2 regions of the Alloalcanivorax sp. C16-2 genome follow, and region 2 is predicted to be linked to the other one. Evidence: predicted binding sites of a transcription regulator. Region 2 holds the regulator's gene; the other holds the start of a gene.
What was found. The regulator FNR, encoded in region 2, switches genes on or off when oxygen is low (the NO sensors DNR and NnrR bind a similar motif). The targets are predictions, from matches to a motif close to TTGATNTANATCAA.

Region 1: the regulator FNR is predicted to act here: its motif matches at 2,414-2,427, upstream of ACLD02_RS10975 (cytochrome ubiquinol oxidase subunit I).

Annotation. Positions count from the first base shown of each region.
Region 1 is NZ_JBKFTL010000002.1:156,948-161,594, reverse strand. Features, by position in the region: gene cydC (thiol reductant ABC exporter subunit CydC) at 1-535, opposite strand, end outside; gene cydD (thiol reductant ABC exporter subunit CydD) at 532-2,274, opposite strand; gene ACLD02_RS10975 (cytochrome ubiquinol oxidase subunit I) at 2,555-4,138, shown strand; gene cydB (cytochrome d ubiquinol oxidase subunit II) at 4,151-4,647, shown strand, end outside.
Region 2 is NZ_JBKFTL010000003.1:343,841-348,487, forward strand. Features, by position in the region: gene ACLD02_RS15185 (MBL fold metallo-hydrolase) at 1-341, opposite strand, end outside; gene ACLD02_RS15190 (hypothetical protein) at 429-905, opposite strand; gene yaaA (peroxide stress protein YaaA) at 1,014-1,787, shown strand; gene ACLD02_RS15200 (universal stress protein) at 1,896-2,810, opposite strand; gene fnr (fumarate/nitrate reduction transcriptional regulator Fnr) at 2,835-3,635, opposite strand; gene hemN (oxygen-independent coproporphyrinogen III oxidase) at 3,676-4,647, opposite strand, start outside.

The DNA.
Region 1 (4,647 bases), on a different contig from region 2:
CGATCAGCAGCGCCAGGGCCGCCACCGGACCGGCCAGGGCATAGCCGGCCCCGAGCAGTACCAGGGCGGTGGCGGCGGCCACCAGGGTCGGCTGGCCCTGGCCCAGCCAGGCGTTTTCCAGCCGTTCCACGTCGCCCAGCAGCCGTTCCAACAGATGGCCGGTGCTCAGGTGCGACAGCGGCCCGGGCACGCGCGGCAGGATGGCGCCGAACAGCCGGGTGCGCAGGCGCTGCATCACATGGAAGGTGGCGTCGTGGCTCACCAGCCGCTCGAAATAACGGGACACGGTGCGCCCCACAGCCAGGGCGCGGATGCCGGCGCTGGGTGCCAGCAGGTTGAAGGAGATGGCGCCGATGCCGCCGGCGGCCAGGCCGGCCAGGGCGGCGGCGCTGATGAACCAGCCGGACAGGCCGAGCAGCGCCATCGCCGACAGGGCGGTGATCAGTGCCAGCAGCCAGGCGTTGCGCAGGCGTCGGCCCTCGCCCTTGAACTGCTGGCGCAGCCAGTGGCGGGGAGAAACGGGACGGTCATTCATGAGCCATTCCCTCCAGTTCGCGGCCACGTCTCCGAAGGAGCGGTTGGGCGGCACCCCGCTTCAGCCGCGATGGTCGAGGCCGTTGAGGCCCCCGACGCCCCCAACCAAACACTCTGGTCGCCCAGGGCCGCCAGGGCCGGGGAATGGGTGGCGATCACCAGGGTGCGGTCGCCCTTACGGGCGGCCAGGGTGGCGACGATGCGGGCCTCCAGCGCCTGGTCCAGTTCCGCGCTGGGTTCATCCAGCAGCAACAGCGGCGCCGGGCTGAGCAGGGCCCGGGCCAGCGCCAGCCGCCGGCCCTGGCCGCCGGACAGGCCGCCGCCGTTCTCGTCCAGGGGCGTGGCCAGGCCGGCGGGCAGATCCGCCAGACCACAGTCGGCGAGCACCTGCCGCAGGTCGGCGTCGTCCGCGTCCGGGGCCACCAGGCGCAGGTTTTCCGCCACCGTGCCGTGCACGAACCAGGGGTGCTGGCCGGCCCATGCCAGCCGGCCATTGGCCCGGTCCAGTCGCGGCGCCGGCTGGCCGTCATGCAGCACGCGGCCACCATCGGCGGGCAGCAGACCGGCGATTACCTTGAGCAGGGTGCTCTTGCCGGTGCCGCTGTCGCCACGCAGCACCAGGCACTGGCCGGCGGCCACGCTGGCATTCAGGTTCTCGAACAGCGGCTCGCCGTCGTCGTCCGCGTAGCGGAAGCTCAGCCCCTCCAGGGTCAGAGCACCCTGGGGATTCCCGACCGCTCCTGCATGAGAGGAATCCTCGACAACCGGGTCGGCCAGCAACGGTGCCAGGGTGTCGGCGGCGGCCTGGGCGGCGGCCCGGTCATGGTAGCCGGCGGCGAGCTGGCGCAGCGGCTGGTAGAACTCCGGCGCCAGCAGTAACAGCCACAGGCCGGTGCCGAAATCCAGCCCCGGGCCGGGGCCGAAAGCCACCAGATCGAGCAGGTGCAGGCCCACATAGAGCGCCACCAGCGCCACCGACAGGGCGGCGAACAGCTCCAGCACCGCGGAGGTGAGGAAGGCGATGCGCAGGACCTTCATGGTGCGGCGCCGGTATTCGCCGTTGGCGATGTCCACCGCGTCCCGTTCCGCCTGCTCGCGGGCAAAGGCGCGCAGCGTCAGCACGCCGCGCAGCCGGTCCAGGAAGTAACCCCCCAGAAAGCGCAGGCTCTCCAACTGCCGGTCGGCGGCCCGTTGGGCGCCGGTGCCCACCAGCATCATGAACACCGGAATCAGCGGTGCGGTGCACAGAAATATCAGCCCCACCACCCAGTCCACCGCGAAGGCCGCGACCAGGAACAGCATGGTGGCCAGGCTCGCCACCCGCCTTTGCACGGCGAAACCGGCGTGGTAGCGGCCCACTGCCTCGGTCTGTTCCAGCAGGGCGGTGCTGGCCTCGCCGGGGGGCATGGCACCGCCGGCGCCACGCAACAGGGCGTCGGCCACCCGCTCGCGAATCGCCAGGCCGATGTCGGCGGCGGCACCGGCGCTGAAGCGCGCCCGGGCCGCGCCGGCCAGGGCGCGCAGCGCCAGGGTCAGCAGCAACAGCAGGGCCGGGGTCCAGAGACGGCCCGCGCCGGCCACCAGGTTGGCGGCCAGCCAGGCCAGCATGGTCGCCTGCAGGAGCGCCAGGGGCGCGTCCGCCAGGGCGGTCAGCAACAACCGTCTCAGCATCCGTGGCGCGTGGCGCCGTTGGTCCGCCAGCCAGGCGGCCGGGTCGGCTTGATGTGGATCAATGGGCATGGCGTTGGTTGGTTCCACTTTGCTCAATGTGACGTGAAGCGGCTCGGGCGCGATGCTATCCTGACCATGGTGCCAGGAGCGCTAACCGGGACGGCGCTCAATGGTAGACGTGATCCGGCGGGCTTTCACCCGCGTCATCCTGATCTCGCTCAAGGCACCGTCATTCGGTTGCGTGTAATGTCACGCATGCTGTACCTCGAACTGGAAGGCCATGGAGGACCTTCCGTGCACAGGCGGGCCGGTCGGTGGCTCGCCGGTTTGTAGTCAGGGGAGAACATCAATGATCGACGCCACGCTGGTCGAGTTGTCGCGGCTGCAGTTCGCCATGACGGCCATGTACCACTTCCTCTTTGTTCCTTTGACACTGGGCCTGTCCTTCATGCTCGCCATCATGGAGAGCGTCTATGTAATGACCGGACGCACCATCTGGCGGGACATGACCAAGTTCTGGGGGCTGTTGTTCGGCATTAATTTCGCCATGGGCGTCGCCACCGGCATCGTCATGGAGTTCCAGTTTGGTACCAACTGGGCGTTCTACAGTCACTACGTGGGCGACATCTTCGGCGCGCCCCTGGCCATCGAGGGCCTGATGGCCTTCTTCCTGGAAGCCACCCTGGTGGGGTTGTTCTTCTTCGGCTGGGACAAGCTTGGCAAGGTGCAGCATCTGGCGGTGACCTGGCTGGTGGCGCTGGGCTCCAACCTGTCGGCGCTGTGGATTCTGGTGGCCAACGGCTGGATGCAGAACCCGGTGGGGTCGGTGTTCAACCCGGACACCATGCGCATGGAAGTGGTGGATTTCGCCGCGGTGATCTTCAACCCGGTGGCCCAGGCCAAGTTCGTGCACACCGTGGCCGCCGGTTACGTTACCGGGGCCGTGTTCGTGCTGGCGATCAGCGCCTACTATCTGCTTCGTCACCGTCACGAAGCGCTGGCCAAGCGCTCCTTCACGGTGGCCGCGTCCTTCGGTCTGGCGGCGGCCCTGTCCGTGGTGGTGCTGGGTGACGAATCCGGTTACACCATCACCGACAACCAGAAAATGAAGCTGGCGATGATCGAGGGCATGTGGCACACCGAGGAGGCGCCGGCGCCGTTCGCCCTGTTCGGTATCCCCGACCGCGAGGCCCAGGAGACTCACTATGAGTTGAAAATTCCCTGGGTCATGGGGCTGATCGCCACCCGTAGCATCGATCAGGAAATTCCCGGCATCCGCGAGTTGATGGCGCTCTCGGAGTTGCACATCCGCGACGGGTTGCTCGCCTATGACGCCCTGGAAACCCTCAAGGTGGATGAGAGCAACGCGGAGGCCCGCCAGACCTTCCTGGAGAACCAGGAATACCTGGGCTACGCCTTGATGCTCAAGAAATACGTGGAGGACCCCCGCGACGCCAGCGATGAGCAGATCGCCATGGCGACCCGCGACGCGCTGCCCAATGTGTTCGCGCTGTTCTGGTCGTTCCGTTTCATGGTGGTGATCGGCTTCTACATGATCGCCTTGTTCGGCCTGGCGTTTTATATGGTCTCCCTGCGCCGCCGGGTGCCGCGCTGGTTCCTGCGCGTGGCGTTCTACACCCTGCCGTTGCCCTGGGTGGCCGCGGAGCTGGGCTGGCTGGTGGCGGAGTACGGTCGTCAGCCGTGGGTAATCGAAGGGGTGCTGCCCACCTTCCTGGGCGTCAGCAGCCTGACCGTCACCGATCTGCTGATCACGGTGGCCGGCTTCCTGGTGATTTACACCACCCTGGCGGTGATCGAGGTCAAGCTGATGCTCAAGTACATCCGCAAGGGCCCCGAGGAAGAGGAGAGCGCGGACAACCCGGCCCGGCTCGACGAGCGCTTTTCACCGGCCTTCAACCGGCCTCAGGAATAAGGAGACAACGCCATGCTGTTCGACTATGAAGTGTTGCGGTTGATCTGGTGGGCTCTGCTCGGCGTGTTGCTGGTGGCGTTCGCGGTGACCGACGGGTTCGACATGGGCGTGGCCGCGCTGCTGCCGGCGGTGGCCCGCGGTGATGGCCAGCGCCGTCAGGTGATCAATACGGTGGGCCCGGTTTGGGAAGGCAACCAGGTATGGTTCGTGCTGGGCGGCGGCGCCATCTTCGCTGCCTGGCCGGCGCTTTACGCGGTCAGCTTTTCCGGCTTTTACCTGGCCATGTTCCTGATCCTGGTGGCGCTGATCATCCGCCCGGTGGCGTTCAAGTTCCGCTCCAAGCGTGACGATGCCGGCTGGCGCGCCCGCTGGGACGCGGCGCTGTGCTTCAGTGGCGTGGTGCCGGCGCTGATCTTCGGCGTCGCCGTGGGCAATGTGCTGCAGGGCGTGCCGTTCCACTTCGACAGCGACCTGAGACCGTTCTACACCGGTTCCTTCTTTGCCTTGCT
Region 2 (4,647 bases):
GCCGGAGCCCAGCTCTCGTCCTGCAGCCCGTCATCGGGGACCGGCGGGCCGAGCATTTCCGCGCCGGTGGCCTCGGCCAGGGCCCGGGCGCCGGGGGAATGGTCCCGGTGCGTGTGGGTGACCAGAATGCGCTCGATGGGGCGTTCCAGTTGTTCCGCCGCGCGCAGCAGGGCGCGGGTATGCTCGGGGTCTTCCGGTCCCGGGTCGATGGCGGTGAGGGTCCGATCACCGAGCAGATAGCTGTTGGTGCCGGGCCCGGTCATCATTCCCGGGTTGCGGCCCAGGACCCGCCAGGCGTGGGGCGCGATGGGGGTGGCTTGACCAGGAATGAGCGCTGCCATGATCTCTCCTACAGCCGCTGCTGTGCTTCAGGGAGCCGGCATTGTGACCATTTCGTTTTCGCTTGGCCAGCCCTGAAAAATGGAACGCTAACGGCCATAAACCTCCACGCGCAGCACTCGCAGGCGCCAGCGATCCGCCTGGATGTCGGGTTCCGGGCGCGCCACCGACAGGTTCAGCGGGTAGCGGCCATTGGGCGGAATGTGCATGGACACCGTCTCCCGGCTCTCGTGGATTACCTCGCAGGCGGTGGCCGGCGGGCAGCGCAGCGCTTCCACCGCCAGTTGCACCCGCGCCACCGCATGCTCGCCCCGGTTGGCGATGTCGCCACTGAGCCGGTAGGTGGTTTCCGTGCGGTGCACCTGGGATACCTCGGCGATGACTGTCTCCGGGTCCGCCGGGGCGCGCCGCTCCTGATCGGTGAACAGGGTCGCCGCGCCAAACAGGGTGCCCGCCACCAGCACTCCGGCCAGAGCCAGGTAGAAGGGCCGGCGGCCCGCTTGCCAACTGCCCCACAGCAGCACTACCACCGCCACGGTGACGGTCAGAATCAACAGGAAACGCATCGTTAATCGTTACTCCCCGGTCTCGTGGGCGCCGTCGATCGGGCCCATGGGTTTCTTCTTTACGTGGTCTTCTTATAATCAGTGTCGCGTCATGTAAAGGAGAACACCATGCTGATCGTTGTGTCACCGGCGAAAACCCTGGATTACGAGTCGCCGCTGCCGTCCTTGCGCGCAACCCGACCGCGCCTGCTCGACGACAGCGCGGAACTGGTGGCGCGTGCCCGCCAGCTCTCGCCGGCGGACCTGGCCAGCCTGATGAAGGTCAGTGACAAGATCGCCCATCTTAACGTGGAACGGTTCGCGCAGTGGTCAACGCCGTTCGACAAGGACAATGCCCGACCCGCGATCTTCGCCTTCAAAGGCGACGTCTATACCGGGCTGGATATTGAACGCTTCGATGCCGATGACTTGCAGGCGGCGCAAAAGCGCCTGCGCATTCTCAGCGGTCTGTATGGCGTACTCCGCCCCCTGGACCTGATGCAGCCTTACCGTCTGGAGATGGGAACGCGGCTGGACAATGCCCGTGGCAAGGATCTCTACCAATTCTGGGGCGAGATCATCACCGACCAATTGATCAAGGATATGAAGGCCGCCGGCACCGACGTGCTGGTGAACCTGGCCTCCAACGAGTACTTCAAATCCGTGCACCCCAAGCGGCTGCCGGGGCCGGTGATCGAACCGGTGTTCCAGGACGAGAAAAACGGCAAGTACAAGGTGATCAGCTTTTATGCGAAAAAAGCCCGGGGCTTGATGGCCGCCTGGATTCTGCGCGAAGGCATCGACAAGCCGGCGGCTCTGAAGAAATTCCGGGAAGCAGGCTATCGTCACGACGCGGAAGCGTCCACCGACACCAGGCCGGTGTTCCGGCGTGAAGAGCAGTGAAGGTGGCCGGTGAGGGGGGATCGCGCCTGAAACGAATCGCGGCTGAAGCCGCTCCTACAGTGCCTGCTTCGCGGTAGGAGCGACTCCGGTCGCGATCAACGGAGAGCGTCAGCGCCAGTCGCTTTCGAAATCCTCGGGCTTGACCACCAGCACGTCGTTGCCGGTGCGGGTAAGCAGGGATTCGGCGGTGGCGCCAAGCAGCAGGCGCTCCACGGTATTGCGGCGCACCGTGCCGACCACCAGCAGATCCGCGCCTTCCTCTTCGCAGTAGTCGGTGAGGGTGCGGGTAACCGGACCTTCCAGCAGGGTGGTCCTGTCCTCCGGCAGGTTCTCGCGTTTGGCGAATTCGGCCAGCGCTTTTTCGTGGTACTCGCGGATGCTGTTGGCGCTGGCGGCGTATTCGGGCAGGGCTTCGCCGGCCACCAGCAGCAGGGTTTCGTCCGGGTGCTCAAGCACATGCACCGCTTCCAGTTCCCCGTGCAGTTGCTCGCTCCAATACCGGGCGGTGTGAATCACCGCGGCGTCAAGGCCGCCGGGCTTTTCTTCCGGTTCCACGGCGGCGGTGAAGCGCGGAGGCGTTCCCCAGGGCTGGGAATGCACGCACAGCACGGGGCAGGGCGCATGACGGATCAGCAGCCAGTCGCGGGGAGTGAACAGGTGGCGTTTGAGGGTGCCTTCCTCGCTGGTGTGAACCACCACCAGGGCGGGGGCGCATTCCACCACGGTGTCACGCAGGGCCGTTTCCGCGTCGCGGTGCGGCGCCACGCGTTTATTGACGGTGGTTTCTCCAGCGGTCAGCTCATCAATGCGCTTTTCCCATGCCTTGGCGATCTGGCGTTCGGCGCTTTCCCGGCGCGCATCGTCGAAGCCCACCGCGCGGCGCATCGCCGGGGAATCGCTGTTGATCGCCACGGTCAGTGGCAGGCCGGAGGCCCGGGACAGTTGTAGCGCTTTTTCCAGGGCCGGTTGCGGCGCTTTCAGGTCGCGGTCGAGGAAAACCAGAATGCCATTTTCGGAGCTCATAGTCGGTGTCCTTGCTAGCGGGAATCAAGCGTCCTGCACGGAATCCAGGCGACCGGTGCCGCACAGGGCCGGGCGATCAAGAATTTCTACCTCGCGGCCATCCACCCAGAGCAGGTTCTGCTGCTGAAAGCGGGTAAAGATACGGCTCACGGTTTCCACCGCCAGGCCCAGATAGTTGGCGATGTCGTAGCGGGACATGGGCAGGCGGAAGCGTTTGTTGCTGAGCCCGCGACGTTGTTGCCGGGTGGCCAGGGAGAGCAGCAACGAGGCCACGCGGTCGTCGGCGCTCTTCTTGCTGAGCAGCATGTGCAATTCCCGGTCGGCACGGATTTCCTTGCTCATCAGACCGAAGAAATGATGCTGCAGGCTGGGAATCTTGTGCGACAGATCCTCCAGGCGGTGGAAAGGGATCTCGCACACCGTTGAGGTCTCCAACGCCTTGGCGTTGGACAGGTGGCGGGCGGTGCTGATGCCGTCCATGCCGAGAATCTCACCGGGCAGATAAAAACCAGTCACCTGCTCCTCGCCTTCATCGGAAAGCACGTAGGTCTTCAGTGCTCCGGAGCGAACCGCGTAAACGGAATGAAAATCGTCGGCGGCGCGGAACAGGTGCTCACCACGTTTCAGTGGTCGTCCGCGCTGGATGATCTGGTCGAGCTGGTCGAGCTGGGCGGGAGCCACGGCCAGGGGGAGACAGATCGGGCTCAGGCTGCAGTCGTTGCAAGAAACGGTGCGCGGCATGATGCCCCCTTGTTGGCTGCGTATGGAAGAAGATAACTCAGTGGTTATCAATGTTGCTGCGTACGACATTATAGAAGGCCCCATGGGCTGAACAAGTGTCGGTGGCCACAAAAACGGGCCAACCTCAGATGATGCGGCTGAAACGCTCTCCCTGGCTGGCGACGGCGAAGCGGTCGAAGGGCTGGACCAGGGCGCGTGCCACCAGCCGACCGGCTTCGGTGATCACCAGGTCACTGCCTTCCATGGCAAGCAGGCCCAGGCTTTCGAATTCACCGAGTTGCTCGAGGCTGTCGGCGAAGTAATCGGTGAAATCCACGCCCCAGTTTTCCCGGAACGCGGCCAGATCAAGACGCAGATCACACAGCAGCCCCATGATCACCGAGCGGCGTAGCCGGTCATCGCGATTCAGCCGATAGCCGCGCTCCAGCGGCCAGCGGCCAGCGGCCACGGCCTGTTCCCAATCCTCAAGACGTTTCGGCGCCTGGGCGTATACATCGCCCAGATCGCTGATGCTGCTGACGCCGAACCCGAGCAGGTCGGCGTCACCATGCAGGGTGTAACCCTGGAAGTTGCGGTGCAGCCGCCCCTGACGCCGGGCCACCGCCATCTCATCATCGGGCAGGGCGAAGTGATCCATGCCGATCAGTTCGTAGCCGGCCTGCTGCAGCATCTCGCCGGCGCGCACCTGCATCGCCAGTTTTTCGGTCGGGCTAGGCAGGGTCCGTTCGGCGATCTGGCGCTGAATCTTGAAACGGGCGGGAAGGTGCGCGTAGTTGTACAGGGAGATGCGGTTGGGACGCAGCTCCACCAGTTGTTCCAGGGACCGCGCCAGGCTCGATTCGCTCTGCCAGGGCAGACCGTAGATCATGTCCGCGTTGAGGGAATGGAAGCCGAAATCGGCGGCGTCGTCGAATACGCGCCGGATCATGTCCAGCGGCTGGACCCGGTTGACGGCCTGCTGCACACGCGGGTCCAGGTCCTGAACGCCCAGGCTCAGCCGGTTGAAGCCAAGCCCGCGAATCAGCCCCAGGCGGGAGCGGTCCACGGTACGCGGGTCGATCTCCATGGCGTAGTCGCCGCGGTCATCCTCCAGCAG